Regions from separate parts of the Streptomyces sp. NPDC053541 genome, predicted to be linked through region 3. Evidence: riboswitches for the same ligand, from Rfam matches in the RefSeq annotation. Region 3 holds a riboswitch; each other region holds the start of a gene.

Evidence for each region. A riboswitch is a leader RNA that binds a small molecule or an ion and turns the genes downstream of it on or off. The one in region 3 is predicted to bind thiamine pyrophosphate.
Region 1: another riboswitch for thiamine pyrophosphate. It lies ahead of thiO (glycine oxidase ThiO); the one in region 3 lies ahead of thiC (phosphomethylpyrimidine synthase ThiC).
Region 2: another riboswitch for thiamine pyrophosphate. It lies ahead of ACIGW2_RS06835 (thiamine ABC transporter substrate-binding protein); the one in region 3 lies ahead of thiC (phosphomethylpyrimidine synthase ThiC).

The regions. Positions count from the first base shown of each region.
Region 1 covers NZ_JBITXM010000006.1:356,470-361,767, forward strand. The annotation lists gene metF (methylenetetrahydrofolate reductase [NAD(P)H]) at 1-695, opposite strand, end outside; gene thiE (thiamine phosphate synthase) at 790-1,440, opposite strand; gene ACIGW2_RS18065 (Rv2175c family DNA-binding protein) at 1,550-1,924, opposite strand; gene ACIGW2_RS18070 (FAD-dependent oxidoreductase) at 1,968-3,194, opposite strand; TPP riboswitch at 3,278-3,390, shown strand; gene thiO (glycine oxidase ThiO) at 3,388-4,587, shown strand; gene thiS (sulfur carrier protein ThiS) at 4,584-4,784, shown strand; gene ACIGW2_RS18085 (thiazole synthase) at 4,790-5,298, shown strand, end outside.
Region 2 covers NZ_JBITXM010000002.1:607,606-612,903, reverse strand. The annotation lists gene ACIGW2_RS06845 (ABC transporter ATP-binding protein) at 1-61, opposite strand, end outside; gene ACIGW2_RS06840 (ABC transporter permease) at 61-1,674, opposite strand; gene ACIGW2_RS06835 (thiamine ABC transporter substrate-binding protein) at 1,731-2,825, opposite strand; TPP riboswitch at 2,908-3,052, opposite strand; gene rlmN (23S rRNA (adenine(2503)-C(2))-methyltransferase RlmN) at 3,082-4,188, opposite strand; gene ACIGW2_RS06825 (MFS transporter) at 4,246-5,298, opposite strand, start outside.
Region 3 covers NZ_JBITXM010000004.1:472,298-477,595, forward strand. The annotation lists gene ACIGW2_RS12740 (IclR family transcriptional regulator) at 1-110, shown strand, start outside; gene ACIGW2_RS12745 (SsgA family sporulation/cell division regulator) at 248-682, shown strand; gene ACIGW2_RS12750 (YibE/F family protein) at 894-2,237, opposite strand; TPP riboswitch at 2,310-2,425, shown strand; gene thiC (phosphomethylpyrimidine synthase ThiC) at 2,419-4,218, shown strand; gene ACIGW2_RS12760 (DUF4241 domain-containing protein) at 4,395-5,298, shown strand, end outside.

The sequences.
Region 1 (5,298 bases), on a different contig from region 3:
AGCCGGTCCAGGGTCTTCACGCTGACCACGGGCATGACCTCGGGGATGATCGGGGTCTCGCAGCCGGCCTTCTGCACGCTGTCGCGCAGCCGCAGATAGGCCTCTGGGTCGAAGAACATCTGGGTGATCGCGTAGTCGGCGCCGGCCCGGCACTTGTCCACGAAGTGCCGGACGTCGGTGTCCCAGTCCTCGGAGCGCGGGTGCATCTCGGGGAAGGCGGCGACGCCCACGCAGAAGTCGCCGGACTCCTTGATCAGCCGCACGAGGTCGGCGGCGTAGCGCACGCCCTCGGGGTGGGCTACCCACTCGCCGAGCGGGTCGCCCGGCGGGTCGCCGCGCACGGCGAGCATGTTGCGGATGCCGGCGTCGGCGTACTGGCCGAGGATGTTGCGCAGTTCGGCGACCGAGTGGTCGACGGCGGTGAGGTGGGCGACCGGGGTGAGGGTCGTGTCGGAGGCGATCTTCTGGGTGGCCTTGACGGTGCCGCCGCGGGTGGAGCCGCCGGCGCCGTAGGTCACGGACACGAAGCTGGGTGCGACCGCCTCGATCCGGCGCATGGCGTTCCAGAGGCTCTGCTCGCTCTTCTCGGTCCGGGGCGCGAAGAACTCGAACGAGTACGAGGTCTCCCCGGAGGCGAGGATGTCGCGCACGGTGCGTGCGCGGTCCGAGCGGACGGAAGCGGTTCCAAGGGCCATACGGGCAGGTTAGACGGAGTCCAGAAGAGCGGTGAAGCAGCGTCCGCCCTGTGGACACGTTTCCGGACACGCCGGGTCGTCCGGAACGGCCCGGTCAGGCCAGGCGCTCGCGGACTCGCTTGGCGAGGGCGGCCGCGGCGGCGGCCGGGTCGGCGGCCTCGGTGATCGCGCGGACCACGACGATCCGGCGGGCGCCGGCGTCCAGGACCTCGTCGAGGTTGGTCTCGTCGATGCCGCCGATGGCGAACCAGGGGCGGTCCTGGGCGAGGCCGGCGGCGTGCCGGACCAGGCCGAGGCCGGGGGCGTGCCGCCCGGGCTTGGTGGGGGTGGGCCAGCAGGGGCCGGTGCAGAAGTAGTCCACGCCGGGCTCGGCGGCGGCCGCGTCGACCTCGGCCTCGGCGTGGCAGGAGCGCCCGATGAGGACGTCCGCGCCGAGGATCGCGCGGGCGGCGGGCACCGGCAGGTCGCCCTGGCCGAGGTGCAGCACGTCGGAGCCGATGGCGTGGGCGACGTCGGCCCGGTCGTTGACGGCGAGGAGCTTGCCGTGCCGGCGGCAGGCCTCGGCGAACACGGCGAGGTGCTCCAGCTCCTCGGCCGCCTCCATGCCCTTGTCGCGCAGCTGCACGATGTCGACGCCGGAGGAGAGCACCGCGTCGAGGAACTCGGGCAGGTCGCCCTGGCGCCCACGGGCGTCGGTGCACAGGTAGAGGCGGGCGTCGGCGAGCCGCTCGCGAGGCGTGGACATTGGGTTCCCCCCGTCGGGTGGTGCCGGTGCCGGGCCGGCCGGTGGGGCCGGCCGGCCCGGCACCGCTGGTGGTGTCTTCGGTGCGTGCGTGCCTGGGGACCCTAACGGGTCAGACCGCGAGCGCCTGCGCGCGGCGCTTCACCTCCGTGCCGCGGTTCTCGTTGAGCGCCTGCGCCGGGGTGCCGGGCAGGGAGGGATCCGGGGTGAAGAGCCACTCCAGCATCTCCTCGTCCGTGAAGCCGTCGTCCCGCAGCAGCGTCAGCGTGCCGACCAGGCCCTTGACGACCTTGTCGCCCTGGATGAAGGCGGCCGGCACCTGGAGGATCTTCTCGCCGGGGCGCACCTCGCGGCGCACGGCGATGAGCTGGCCCTCCTTCACCAGCTGCCGCACGCGCGTCACCTCGACGTCGAGCATCTCCGCGATGTCCGGGAGGTAGAGCCAGTCGGGGACGAGAGCATCGGTCTTTGCGTCAATCTCGGTCACGGGACAAGCCTGCCATCCCGGACTGACAGCCGGTAGTCGAGCCCTATCGGACCGCCGCCTTCAGGGGTACGGCGGGGTCGGCGGCCCGCGCCGGGTCGACCGGGACGCGCTGCTCGATCAGCCGGCGGCCCTGGGCCAGGTCGCGGGGGCGGCCGACGGCGAGCAGGGCGACCGGGGTCCCCTCGCGCAGCCAGAGCACGGACCAGGCCGCGTCCGCGGGGTCGCCGCGCCACAGCAGGGTGTCGGCGGCGCCGTGGTGCCCGGCGTACTGGACGAAGCGCCCGAACTGCTCGGACCAGAAGTACGGGACGGGGTCGTACGGTTCGGGCGCGGCGCCGAGGATGTCGGCGGCCACGGTGCGGGGGCCCTGGAGGGCGTTGTCCCAGTGGTGCACGAGGAGCCGCTCGCCGTAGCGGGCGGAGGGGAAGGAGGCGCAGTCGCCGACCGCGTACACGTCGGGCAGGGAGGTGCGCAGCCGGTCGTCGGCGGTGAGCGCGCCACCGGGGTCGAGGGCTGCGCCGGAGCCGGTCAGCCAGTCGGTGGCGGGGCGGGCGCCGATGCCGACGACGACGGCGTCGGCGGGCAGGACGCGCCCGTCGGAGAGCCGCACCTCGCCGGGGGCCAGATGGGCCACGCGGGCGCCGGTGAGCAGGTCGGCGCCGCTCTCGGCGTACCAGGCGCGCATGGGGGCGGTGACCTCGGCGGGCAGGGCGCCGGCGAGGGGGCGGTCGGCGGCCTCGACGACGGTGACGGCGCAGCCGGCCTCGCGGGCGGCGGTGGCGAACTCGGCGCCGATCCAGCCGGCGCCGACGACCACGACGTCGTGGCGGCGCTCCAGGACGGGGCCGAGGCGGACGGCGTCGTCGAGGGTGCGCAGCAGGTGGACGCCGGGGACGCCTTCGGAGCCGGGCAGGGTGAGCGGGTGGGCGCCGGTGGCGACGACGAGGACGTCGTAGGGCACGGGGCCGTGCTCGGTGTCGACCTCGTGGTCGGCGGCGCGCAGGGCGGTGACCTCGACGCCGAGCCGGAGGTCGATGTCGAGGGCGGTGAAGTCGACGTCGAAGGCGGAGTCCTCGGCCTTGCCGAGCAGCACGGCCTTGGACAGCGGGGGCCGGTCGTAGGGCTGGTGGGGTTCGGCGCCGATGAGGGTGACGGGGCCGGTGAAGCCCTGTTCGCGCAGGGCGACGGCGGTCTGGACGCCCGCCATTCCCGCGCCGGCGATCACGACGCGCCGTTCGGTCGAGGACGGTGTCTGCTTCTGCTCGCTCACCCGACCACCTTACGCACCTGACGGACCGTCAGGAAGGGAGGGCCCCTGCGGGGGTCCGCGCCCTGCCGTTAGTCTGGCGGGCACGAAGCACTCGCGGGAGCCCGGACGCACCGGGCTGAGAGGGAGGCTGGCCGGCCTCCGACCGTACGAACCTGATCCGGGTCATGCCGGCGAAGGGAGGGGCTGGACGCCCATGTCGCGTACATCCGGTTCATCCGGCACATCCAGCACGTCCGCGGTCGACGAGACGCACGACGTCCTCGTCGTCGGGGGCGGCGTCATCGGCCTGGTCACGGCCTGGCGGGCGGCCCAGCGCGGCCTGCGGGTCGCCGTGGCCGACCCCGAACCGGGCGGCGGCGCCGCCCGGGTGGCGGCCGGGATGCTCGCCGCCGTCACGGAGCTCCACTACGGCGAGGAGACCCTGCTCGGCCTCAACCTCGCCTCCGCCCGCCGCTATCCGGCCTTCGTCGCCGAGCTCGCCGAGGCCACCGGGCACGAGGTCGGCTACCGCGCCTGCGGCACCCTCGCGGTCGCCCTGGACGCCGACGACCGGGCCCACCTGCGCGAGCTGCACGCCCTGCAGACCCGCTGCGGGCTCGCCTCCGAGTGGCTCAGCGGGCGCGACTGCCGCCGCCTGGAGCCCCTGCTGGCCCCCGGCGTGCGCGGCGGGCTGCGGGTGGACGGCGACCACCAGGTCGACCCGCGCCGGCTCGCCGACGCGCTGGTCACGGCCTGCGAGCGGGCCGGGGTGGCGCTGCGCCGGACCCGCGCCGAGCGCCTCACGGTGCACCGGGACCGGGCGGCCGGCGCGGTCCTCGCGGACGGCACCCGGATCGCCGCCGACCAGGTGGTGCTGGCCGCCGGCAGCCTGAGCGGCCGGCTCGACGGCGTGCCGTCCGAGGTGCTGCCGCCGGTGCGTCCGGTCAAGGGCCAGGTGCTGCGGCTGCGGGTGCCGCCCGCGTACGCGCCCTTCCTGTCCCGGACCGTCCGGGCCGTGGTCCGCGGCAGCCACGTCTACCTCGTCCCGCGCGAGAACGGCGAGCTGGTCGTCGGCGCCACCAGCGAGGAGCTCGGCTGGGACACCACGGTGACCGCCGGCGGGGTCTACGAGCTGCTGCGCGACGCGCACGAGCTGGTCCCCGGCATCACCGAGCTGCCGCTCACCGAGACCCGCGCCGGGCTGCGCCCCGGCTCCCCCGACAACGCGCCGCTGCTCGGCCCGAGCGCCCTGCCCGGCCTCCAGCTGGCCACCGGCCACTACCGCAACGGGGTGCTGCTCACCCCCGTCACCGGCGACGTCATGGCCGAGGCCCTGACCACCGGCGCGCTGCCGGACGAGGCCCGCGCCTTCACCGCCCGCCGCTTCTCCCCCGTACACCTGGAGCACGCATGAACGTGTCCGTGAACGGAGAGCCGCGAGAGCTCTCCCCCGGCCTGGCCCTCGACGCCCTGGTCGCCACCCTCACCACCGCCCCCTCCGGAGTGGCCGCCGCCGTCAACGAGACGGTCGTCCCGCGCAGCCAGTGGGCCGCGACGGCGCTCGCCGACGGCGACCGGGTCGAGGTGCTGACCGCGGTGCAGGGAGGCTGAGCACGATGTCCGACGACGTCTTCGCCCTCGGCGGCACCGACTTCTCCTCCCGCCTGATCATGGGCACCGGCGGGGCGCCCAGCCTCGACGTGCTCGAACGCGCGCTGGTCGCCAGCGGCACGGAGCTCACCACCGTCGCCATGCGCCGCCTGGACCCCGGGGTGCGCGGCTCGGTGCTCTCGGTCCTGCAGAAGCTCGGCATCCGGGTGCTGCCCAACACGGCCGGCTGCTTCACCGCCGGCGAGGCGGTGCTGACCGCGCGGCTCGCCCGCGAGGCGCTCGGCACCGCCTGGGTCAAGCTGGAGGTCATCGCCGACGAGCGGACCCTGCTGCCGGACCCCGTGGAGCTGCTCGACGCGGCGGAGACCCTGGTCGACGAGGGCTTCACGGTCCTGCCGTACACCAACGACGACCCGGTCCTCGCCCGCAAGCTGGAGGACGTGGGCTGCGCCGCGATCATGCCGCTCGGCTCGCCGATCGGCTCCGGCCTCGGCATCCGCAACCCGCACAACTT
Region 2 (5,298 bases), on a different contig from region 3:
CCACCGCGTCGAGCACCGCCCGGTCCCCGAAGCGCACGGTCGCGCCGGTCAGCGACAGCATCAGAACTCCCCCGTGGTCCGGTCGGAGCGCAGCCGTTCGAGCAGCAGCAGGGACACCGCGCACACCACCATCAGAATCGTCGAAAGGGCCATCGCCTGGCCGTAGTTGAGCTCGCCGGGCCGGCCGAGCAGGCGGGCCACGGCGACCGGCAGGGTCGGGTTGTCGGGCCGCGCGATGAACACGGTCGCCCCGAACTCGCCGAGCGACACCGCGAACGCGAACCCGGCGGCGATCAGCAGCGCCCGCCGCACCAGCGGCAGGTCGACCTCCCGCCAGGCCCGCCAGGGCGAGGCCCCGAGCACGGCCGCCGCCTCCCGCAGCCGCTCGTCGACGGCCCGCAGCACGGGCAGCATGGTGCGCACCACGAACGGCACGCCGACCAGCGCCTGGGCGAGCGGGACGAGGATCCAGGAGGCCCGCAGGTCGAGCGGCGGCTCGTCGAGGGTGATGAGGAAGCCGAAGCCGACGGTCACCGCCGACACCCCGAGCGGCAGCATGAGCAGCGCGTCGAAGCCGCGCACCAGCCGGCCGGCCCGCCGGGTGAGCGCCGCCGCCGCGAGCCCGCCGATCAGCACGGCGATGCCGGTCGCGGCCAGCGCGTACCGCAGCGAGTTCACGATGGTGTCGGTGAGCGGCACGAGGAAGGTGCCGCCCTCGTCGACGTGCCCGAGCGCCCGGTAGTAGTCCAGGCCGTAGCCGTCGGGGGTGGCGAGCGAGCGCTCCACGAGGACGCCGAGCGGCGCGAGGATCAGCAGCGCGACGGACAGCAGCACCGCGCCGAGCAGCGCCCACTGGCCGGGGCCCTGCGGGCGGTGGGCGGTGCGCTCGGCCGGGACGAGGCGCAGCGCCGTCTCCCGGCGCCGTACGGTCCGGGCGTGCACGGCGAGGATCGCGCCGACGGCGACGAACTGCACCAGGGTGAGCACGGCGGCCGTGGACAGCTGGAGCCGGTCGGCGGTCTGCCGGTAGATCTCGGTCTCCAGGGTGGAGTACGCGGGGCCGCCGAGGATCTGCACGATGCCGAAGGAGCTCGCGGTGAACAGGAACACCATGAGCGCGGCGGCCGCCACGGACGGCCCGAGCGCGGGCAGCGTCACCGTCCGCCAGGCGCGCCACCGGGAGGCGCCGAGCACCCGGGCGGCCTCCTCCTGGCGCGGGTCGAGCTGCGACCAGAGGCCGCCGACGGTGCGGACGACGACCGCGTAGTTGAAGAAGACGTGCGCGAGGAGGATCGCCCACACCCCGGTGTCGAGCCGCAGCCCCCACCAGTCGTCGAGCAGCCCGCGCCGCCCCACGAGCGCCAGGAACGCGGTGCCGACCATCACCGTCGGCAGCACGAACGGGACCGTGACCACGGCCCGCAGCACCCGCTTGCCGGGGAAGTCGAAGCGGGCGAAGACGTACGCGCCGGGCAGGGCGACGAGCAGGGTGAGCGCCGTGGAGGCGAGTGCCTGCCACAGCGTGAACCACAGCACGTCGAGGATCTCCGGCCGGCCCAGCGTCTCGCCGAACCGCCCGAACTCCCACCGCCCGTCCGGCCTGAGCCCGCGCTCCACGATGGAGACGACGGGCCAGGCGAAGAACACGGCGAAGAACGCGACGGGCAGGAGCATCAGCCCGAGCCGCGTCGCGCTCCCCGCCGCGCCGCTCCGGCGCGTACGGCGGGCGACTACTTCAGGACGAGCGAGGTCCACTGCTGGATCCACTGGTCACGGTTCTCGGCGATCTTCTTCGGCTCCATGGTCTCGGGCTTGTCGATCACCACGCCGTGCTTCGTGAACAGCTCGGGGAGCGTCGCGTCGTTCGTCACCGGGTTGACGAACATCTGCAGCGGCATGTCGTCCTGGAACTTCTTCGAGAGGAGGAAGTCGATCAGCTTCTTGCCGCCCTCGGGGTTCTTCGCCCCGTTGAGCAGGCCCGCGAACTCGGTCTGCCGGAAGCAGGTGCCGGTGGACACGCCGGTCGGCGCGACCTTCGGCTGGGGCTCCGCGTACAGCACCTCGACCGGCGGGGAGGAGGCGTAGGACACGACGAGCGGGCGGTCGCCCTTGGCCTTCTTGCCGCCGGCCGAGCCGGAGAACTCCTGGTTGTAGGCGAGCTCCCAGCTGTCGACCGTCTTCACGCCGTTGGCCTTGAGCTTCTTCCAGTAGTCCTGCCACCCGGCGTCGCCGTACTTCGCGGCCGTGCCGAGCAGGAAGCCGAGGCCCGGGGAGGAGCGCTCCGGGTTCTCGGTGACGAGCAGGTTCTTGTACGCCGGCTTCGCGAGGTCGTCGAAGCTCTGCGGCGGCGCCAGCTTCTTGTCGGCGAAGTACTGCTTGTCGTAGTTGACGCAGATGTCGCCGGAGTCGATCGGGGTGACCCGGTGCTCCTTGTCGAGCTGGAGCGCGGCCGGGACCCGGTCCAGGCCGTGGGCCTCGTACGGGACGAAGATGCCGTTGTCGAGGGCGCGGGACAGCAGCGTGTTGTCCACGCCGAAGAAGACGTCGCCCTGCGGGGAGCCCTTGGTGAGGATCTCCTTGTTGACGGCCTCGCCGGCGTCGCCGCTCTTGAGGACCTTGACCGTGAGGCCGGTCTGGCGGGTGAACTCCGCCAGCACCTCCTTGGAGGCGTTGAAGGAGTCGTGGCTGACCAGCGTCACCGTCTTCGGCATCGGCCGGTCGGTCTTGCCGGCCGCGTCCCGCACGTCGTCGGTGCCGCAGGCGGCGAGGGTGGCGACGCCGAGCGCCGCGACGAGCGCGGCGGCGGCTGCCTTCTGGGTGTTCACGTGAATGTCCTCCTGGTGGTGCCAGGAAGAGACGCGGCCCTGCCCGCGTCCGGCGGGACCGGGCGCGGGCAGGGCGCAACAGCTCGAGTTACGACCGAACTTCCTACCCAGAATGACCTGGGCGAGGTTCAGAGGGTCTGCGGTCTTCGTGCTCGTCGACAAGCCGGTGCGTGTCGACAGGCCGGTCACCGCACTCTCAGCGCTGTGGCGCTCCCCTGTCGGAATATGAAGATGTGTTCGAGCTCAGAGTACAAGGTCAGCGCTCGGCGGCGGCCAGCTGTCCACAGGCGCCGTCGATCTCCTGACCGCGCGTGTCACGCACGGTGACCGGCACGCCGTGGGCGGCGATCGCCTCGACGAAGGCCTTCTCGTCCTCCGGACGGGACGCCGTCCACTTCGAGCCGGGCGTCGGGTTCAGCGGGATCAGGTTCACGTGCACCCGCTTCCCCTTCAGCAGCCGGCCCAGCAGGTCGCCCCGCCACGCCTGGTCGTTGATGTCCCGGATGAGCGCGTACTCGATGGACACCCGGCGGCCCGACTTCTCCGCGTACTCCCAGGCGGCGTCCAGCACCTCCCGCACCTTCCAGCGGGTGTTCACCGGCACCAGGGTGTCGCGCAGCTCGTCGTCCGGCGCGTGCAGCGAGACCGCGAGCCGGCACTTGAAGCCCTCGTCGGCGAAGCGCAGCATCGCCGGCACCAGACCGACCGTCGAGACCGTGATCCCGCGCTGCGACAGGCCGAGGCCGTCCGGCTCCGGGTCGGTGAGCCGGCGGATCGCGCCGACGACCCGCTTGTAGTTCGCCAGCGGCTCGCCCATCCCCATGAACACGATGTTCGACAGGCGCGCCGGGCCGCCCGGCACCTCGCCGTCGCGCAGCGCGCGCATCCCGTCGACGATCTGGTGCACGATCTCGGCCGTCGACAGGTTCCGGTCCAGACCGGCCTGCCCGGTGGCGCAGAACGGGCAGTTCATGCCGCAGCCGGCCTGCGACGAGATGCACATCGTCACCCGGTCCGGATAGCGCATCAGCACCGACTCCACGAGGGTGCCGTCGTGCAGCCGCCACAGCGTCTTGCGGGTGGTGTCGTCGTCGCACGAGATGTGCCGCACCACCGACATCAGATCGGGCAGCAGCTCCCCGGCCAGCTTCTCGCGCGACGCGGCGGGGATGTCGGTCCACTCCGCCGGGTCGTGCGCGTAGCGCGCGAAGTAGTGGGTGGACAGCTGCTTGGCGCGAAACGGCTTCTCGCCGATCGCGGCGACCGCCTCCTTGCGCTCGGCGGGCGAGAGGTCGGCGAGGTGCCGCGGGGGCTGCTTGGCTCCGCGCGGGGCGACGAAAGTGAGTTCTCCGGGCTTGGGCATGGTCCTACCAGTGTCGCAGACCGCGGGCGGTGTGCCGGCGCCGAAGGCGGCCGGCGGTCACGGCCGTGACCGGCCGGGCTGGGTCCGGGGGATCCGGGAGGTGAAGAAGAGCGCCACGACGGACGCGCCGGCGAGGATGGCGAGGGCCGCGCGCAGGCCGTCGAGACGGGCGGCGGCGTTCGCGTCGAGGGCGGCGTCCGCGACCGCGGGGTCGGCGCCCGCCTCGTCCAGTGCTTCGGTGAGCTGGGCGTCCGAGAGGAACGGGATGCCGCTCTGGAGCTCCACGGAGGCCCGGCTCTTCACCTCGGCGGGGATCGCCGGGTTCTGGTCGACGCTCGTCAGGAACGACGACGTGAGCACGGCGATCATGATCGACCCGGCGAGCGCCGTGCCGATGGAGGCACCGAGGTTGGTGACGGAGTTCTGCAGACCGCCGACCTGGGCGCTCTCCTCGTCGGGGACGGCGGAGACGGTGACCGACCCCAGCTGGGACGCCAGCGCGCCCATGCCGAGCCCGATGAGCAGCAGCGGCAGGGTGACGACCTCCGCCCCCGCGTCCGCGTCCAGGGCGGCCATCAGCACGACCGCCCCCGCGAGCAGCGCGAACACGCCGAGCCGCACCACCCGGCGCGGGGAGACGTCGGGGAAGAAGCGCGGGATCAGCAGCGCGGCCGCGAGCAGGGTCACCGACAGCGGCAGGATGTGGGCGCCGGTCGACAGCGCCGACAGGCCGAGGGCCACGGAGAGGTAGAGCGGGACGAGGAAGAACACGCCCATCTGCACCAGGTACTGGAAGAAGAACATGGTCAGCCCGCCGGTCAGCTGCCGGTTCCGCAGCATCGCCGGATCCACCAGCGGGTCCCCGCCGCCGCGGGCGAGCCGGGCCTCCCAGCGCAGGAAGAACCAGAGGAGCAGCAGACCGGCGAGCACCAGCCACACGGTCGGCGAGACGCCGAGCCAGGCGGGCGCGTCGGGCTTGGGCCGCACCCAGCCCCACGCGCCGGCCCGCAGGACGCCGTAGACGAAGGCCCCCAGACCGGCGGCGGACAGGAACGCCCCGACCAGGTCGAGCCGCGGCGGCTCGGTGATCGGCGCGTCGGCGATGCGGCG
Region 3 (5,298 bases):
CGATTTCACTCCCGCTTCACCAGGAAGAACGGTTGCTCCCCGCTATCGCGCGGCTACAGAATGAGATCGGAAAGCTCTTCAGTTCACTCGCGTTCTCTATCAGTATCTGAAAAATCACTCCTTGTGATCTGCTAGCGCTTACAGCACGATTGCGTCAAGAGGGCCATGGGGGATCATTCCTGGCCGTTTCGACCACAGCTTTCAGCAGCGCGTTTCACACAACTGCTCATCTACTGCGGGGTACATGATGCGAGAGACGGTTCAGGCCGAGGTCTTGATGAGCTTCCTCGTCTCCGAGGAGCTCTCCTTCAGGATCCCGGTGGAACTGCGATACGAGACCCGCGATCCCTACGCGGTGCGGATGACGTTCCACCTTCCCGGAGACGCGCCGGTGACCTGGGCCTTCGGCCGGGAACTGCTGCTCGACGGGATCAACCGGCCGAGCGGGGACGGGGACGTGCACATCGCACCCACCGACCCCGAGGGCCTGTCCGACGTGATGATCCGTCTCCAGGTCGGCGGCGACCGCGCGCTGTTCCGCGCGAGCGCGCCGCCGCTGGTCGCCTTCCTCGACCGCACGGACAAGCTCGTGCCGCTCGGTCAGGAGCGCACGCTGGGCGACTTCGAGGACAACCTGGAGGCCGCGCTCGGTCGGATCCTCGCCGAGGAGAACGCGGGCTGACGGACGGGGCGGCGGAGCCGGCGCCTCCGGCTCACACCCCGTACGTACCCAGGCGCACGCCGCGGCACACCCGCCCGGCGCATGTTCCGGCGCGCGCCCCGATGCCCGCTCCCGTACGGGTCAGCGCCCACCCGGCCCGTACGCCCGTCCAACCCGTAGGCCGGTCCAACCCGTACGCCCTCCCGACCCCGTACCCCTCTCCCTGCCCCGCTCACTTCGCGCGGCGGCGACGGCCGCCGCCTCCGGCGCCACGGGCGGCGGCCGGGGCGCCGGTGCCCGGGCGGTCCGCCGAGACCACCAGGGCGGCGAGGCCGGTGGTGATCGGTACGGAGGCGACCAGGCCGATCGAGCCGACCAGGGTGCGGACGATCTCCTCCGCGACCAACTCGCTGTTGGCGACCGTGCCGACGCTGCTCTGCGCGATGGAGAAGAGCAGGAGCAGCGGCAGGGCGGCGCCGGCGTAGGCGAGGACCAGGGTGTTCACCACCGAGGCGATGTGGTCGCGGCCGATCCGGATCGCGGCCCGGTAGAGCCGCCGCGGTCCCATCTCCGGGTCGGCCTGGTGGAGTTCCCAGACCGCGGAGGTCTGGGTGACGGTCACGTCGTCGAGCACGCCGAGCGAGCCGATGATGATCCCGGCGAGCAGCAGACCGGACATGTCGATCTCTGGGTAGAGCCCGTGGATGAGACCGGTGTTGTCGTCGGTGTTGCCGCTGAGCGAGGCCCAGCCGACGAAGAACGAGCCGAGCAGACCGATCAACAACAGGGACACGAGCGTGCCGAGCACCGCCACCGAGGTGCGGGCCGACAGGCCGTGGCACATGTAGAGCGCGATCAGCATGATGGCGCTCGACCCGACGACGGCCACGACCAGCGGATTCGAGCCCTCGAGGATCGCCGGCAGGATGAACAGGGTCAGCACCAGGAAGCTGATGGCGAGCGCGATCAGGGCCATCACACCGCGCATCCGCCCCACGACCACCACGGCGAGCGCGAAGATGCCGGCGAGCACCGCGATCGGCACCTTCCGGTTCACGTCGGTCACCGAGTACTGCAGGTCGCGCGGGGCGTCGGGGGCGTAGGCGACCACCACGCCCTGTCCCTCGTCGAGTTGGCGGGGCGCGTCCGGCTGCACGACCTCCACGAAGGTGCGGCCCTTGTGCGGGCCGGTGGTGACCTCGACGGTGGCCTTCTCGCACTGCCCCTGCTGCCCGTTGACCGCCTCGCGCCCCTGCGGGGTGGAGGTGTCGCCGGTCGGCGGGACCTGCGCGGCGTTCACGTCCTTGCAGTCGACGCGCTCGACGGCGACCACCTTGCCCTGCTCGGTCTGCCGGTCGAAGCCGACGCCGGTGCGCTCGTGCGCGGGTGCGCCGCCCGGCCACAGGACGACGAGACCGACCACGACGGCGGTGGCGAACGGGATCAGGACGGCCGCGATGACCTTGCGCAGATGCCGGGATACGGGCGCGGCCGGACCGTGGCCGTGCGCATGGGAGTGCCCATGGCCGGGCTCGTGGCCGCCGTGCGGTGCGGGGGTCTGCTCGGAGGAAGTCACCGCCCGATCATCGCAAGAACGTCGATACCCCCACTGTTCAGCACGCCAGGGATGACGCTAGCGTGGTGACGCCTTTGCACACGCGGGAGCTCGGAGCACCGGGCTGAGAGGGCGCTGACGATCAGCTGCGCCGACCGCCGAACCTGTTACCGGGTAATGCCGGCGTAGGGAGATCGGTCTCATGACCATTCAGGATGCACACACGCCTGCCTCCGACCAGAACGACGGCCGGAACGACGGCCAGGGCGAGCGCACGCCGGGCTGGCACAAGGGATACGTCGAGGGCTCCCGCCCCGACATCCGGGTGCCCGTCCGGCAGGTGCACCTCACCAACGGCAAGGACGTGACGCTCTACGACACGTCCGGCCCGTACACCGACCCGACCGTCGAGACGGACGTCAGGCGGGGTCTGCCGCCGCTGCGCGAGAACTGGATCATCGCGCGCGGGGACACCGAGGAGTACCCGGGCCGTCCGGTCCGGCCCGAGGACGACGGCATCAAGCACACCTCGCCGCGCGGCGGCGGGCTGAAGAACCTCGACGCCGTCTTCCCCGGCCGCCCGCGGCTGCCCCGCCGAGGCCGCGACGGCCAGGCCGTGACGCAGCTCGCGTACGCCCGCCGGGGCGAGATCACCCCGGAGATGGAGTACGTCGCGATCCGTGAGAACGTCTCCCCCGAGGTCGTACGGGAAGAGATCGCGGCGGGCCGCGCGGTGCTGCCGGCGAACGTCAACCACCCGGAGATCGAGCCGATGATCATCGGCAAGCGGTTCCTGGTGAAGGTCAACGCCAACATCGGCAACTCCGCGGTCACCTCCTCCATCGAGGAGGAGGTGGAGAAGATGACCTGGGCGACCACCTGGGGCGCCGACACGGTCATGGACCTGTCCACCGGCCGCAACATCCACACCACGCGCGAGTGGGTGCTGCGCAACTCCCCCGTGCCGATCGGCACCGTGCCGCTCTACCAGGCCCTGGAGAAGGTCGACGGCAAGGCCGAGGAGCTGACCTGGGAGATCTACAAGGACACGGTCATCGAGCAGGCCGAGCAGGGCGTCGACTACATGACGGTGCACGCCGGCGTGCTGCTGCCGTACGTGCCGCTGACCGCCCGCCGCAAGACCGGCATCGTCTCGCGCGGCGGCTCGATCATGGCCGCGTGGTGCCTCGCGCACCACAAGGAGAACTTCCTCTACACGCACTTCGAGGAGCTCTGCGAGATCCTCGCGGCCTACGACGTCACGTACTCGCTCGGCGACGGCCTGCGGCCCGGCTCGATCGCGGACGCCAACGACGCGGCGCAGTTCGCGGAGCTGAAGACGCTGGGCGAGCTGAACACCATCGCCAAGCGCCACAACGTGCAGACGATGATCGAGGGCCCGGGCCACGTCCCGATGCACAAGATCAAGGAGAACATCGACCTCCAGCAGGAGATCTGCGAGGAGGCGCCGTTCTACACGCTCGGCCCGCTGACCACGGACGTCGCCCCGGCGTACGACCACATCACCTCGGGCATCGGCGCGGCGATGATCGCCTGGTGGGGCACGGCGATGCTCTGCTACGTCACGCCCAAGGAGCACCTGGGCCTGCCGAACAAGGACGACGTCAAGACCGGCGTGATCACCTACAAGATCGCGGCCCACGCGGCGGACCTGGCCAAGGGCCACCCGGGCGCGCAGGAGTGGGACGACGCGCTGTCCGACGCGCGCTTCGAGTTCCGCTGGGAGGACCAGTTCAACCTGGCCATGGACCCGGTGACGGCCCGTGAGTTCCACGACGAGACGCTGCCGGCGGAGCCCGCGAAGACGGCGCACTTCTGCTCCATGTGCGGGCCGAAGTTCTGCTCGATGAAGATCTCCCAGGACATCCGCCGTGAGCACGGCGGCGACCTGAAGGCGGAGGAGATCGAGGCGGGCATGGCCGAGAAGTCGGCCGAGTTCGCCGCCGCCGGCAACCGGGTCTACCTGCCGCTGGCGGACTGAGGCAAGGGGGAGGCGAGGCTCCGCCGTGCCGGAGCCTCGCCGTTCCTGAGGCTTCGCCGTTCCTGAGGCTTCGCCTTCCCGAGGCTTCGCCGGTTCCGGAGCCTCGCCGTTCCCGGGCCGCGCTCTCGGAACGCCGCTACGGTCTCCTCGTACACGGGTACGAATCGGAGGCAGGGGTGGGTTCGACGGTGGAGCGTGGCGAGGGCTCGGGCGGCGTCGAGGTGGCGTACGGCGAGGGCTGGGACCTGGGGACGCGGAGCCTGTGGCGGCCGCTGACCGCGCGGGCGGCGGCGGACCGGGACGCGGCCGGGTTGCCGTACGTCGCGGTGTACCGGCGCGCGGGGCTGCCGCTGGAGGTGCGGCTGACCTCCTGGCGGGAGCACTTCGCGGGCGTGTGGGCGTACGACGAACAGGGCCGCCGCTGTCGCCGCCTCGACCTGCGACTGCTCGACGGCGACCGGCTGCTGCGGCACCGGGAGACGCGGTGGACGTACCCGGACGGGGCGGCGCCCGAGTTCGACGAGGGCTGCGAGCAGCGCACGGTGACGCTGTATCCGGACGGGCGCACGCGGGACGAGCACGTGCGGCCGGGCCGAGGGATCTTCGTGACCTCGGCCGACGTGCCGGAGGAGGCGCGCCGCCTGGACCGGCCGGCCTTCGGGGCCTGGCCGTTGCTCTCGGTGGCACCCGGGACGCCGGTCCGCACGGTGGAGCCGGAGCGGGCGCCCGAGCGGGGTGCGGAGCAGGACGGGGATCCGGAGGAGCTGTGGCGGGCGCCGCGAGCCGGCGGACCCGCCTGCGTGGACGAGCTGTTCCGGGCGGGCACGCGGCTCGCGACCGGCTACTACCCCGAGGTGACCGTGCTCGCGCCCGTCGAGCGGGGCACCCTGCGGATCCCCAGCGGCCGGCTGGCGATCGACGCGCCCGACAACTTCGACGCCGGCCCGGAGCTCGTGGTCCCCGTACCGCCGGGGGAGTACGTGCTGGAGGAGGCGCAGGTGTCCGTCGGCTACGACTGCGAGTGGTCGCGCGGCTGGGTGACCCGCACCTCGACCCCCGCCGTGCGCGTGCGGATCGGCG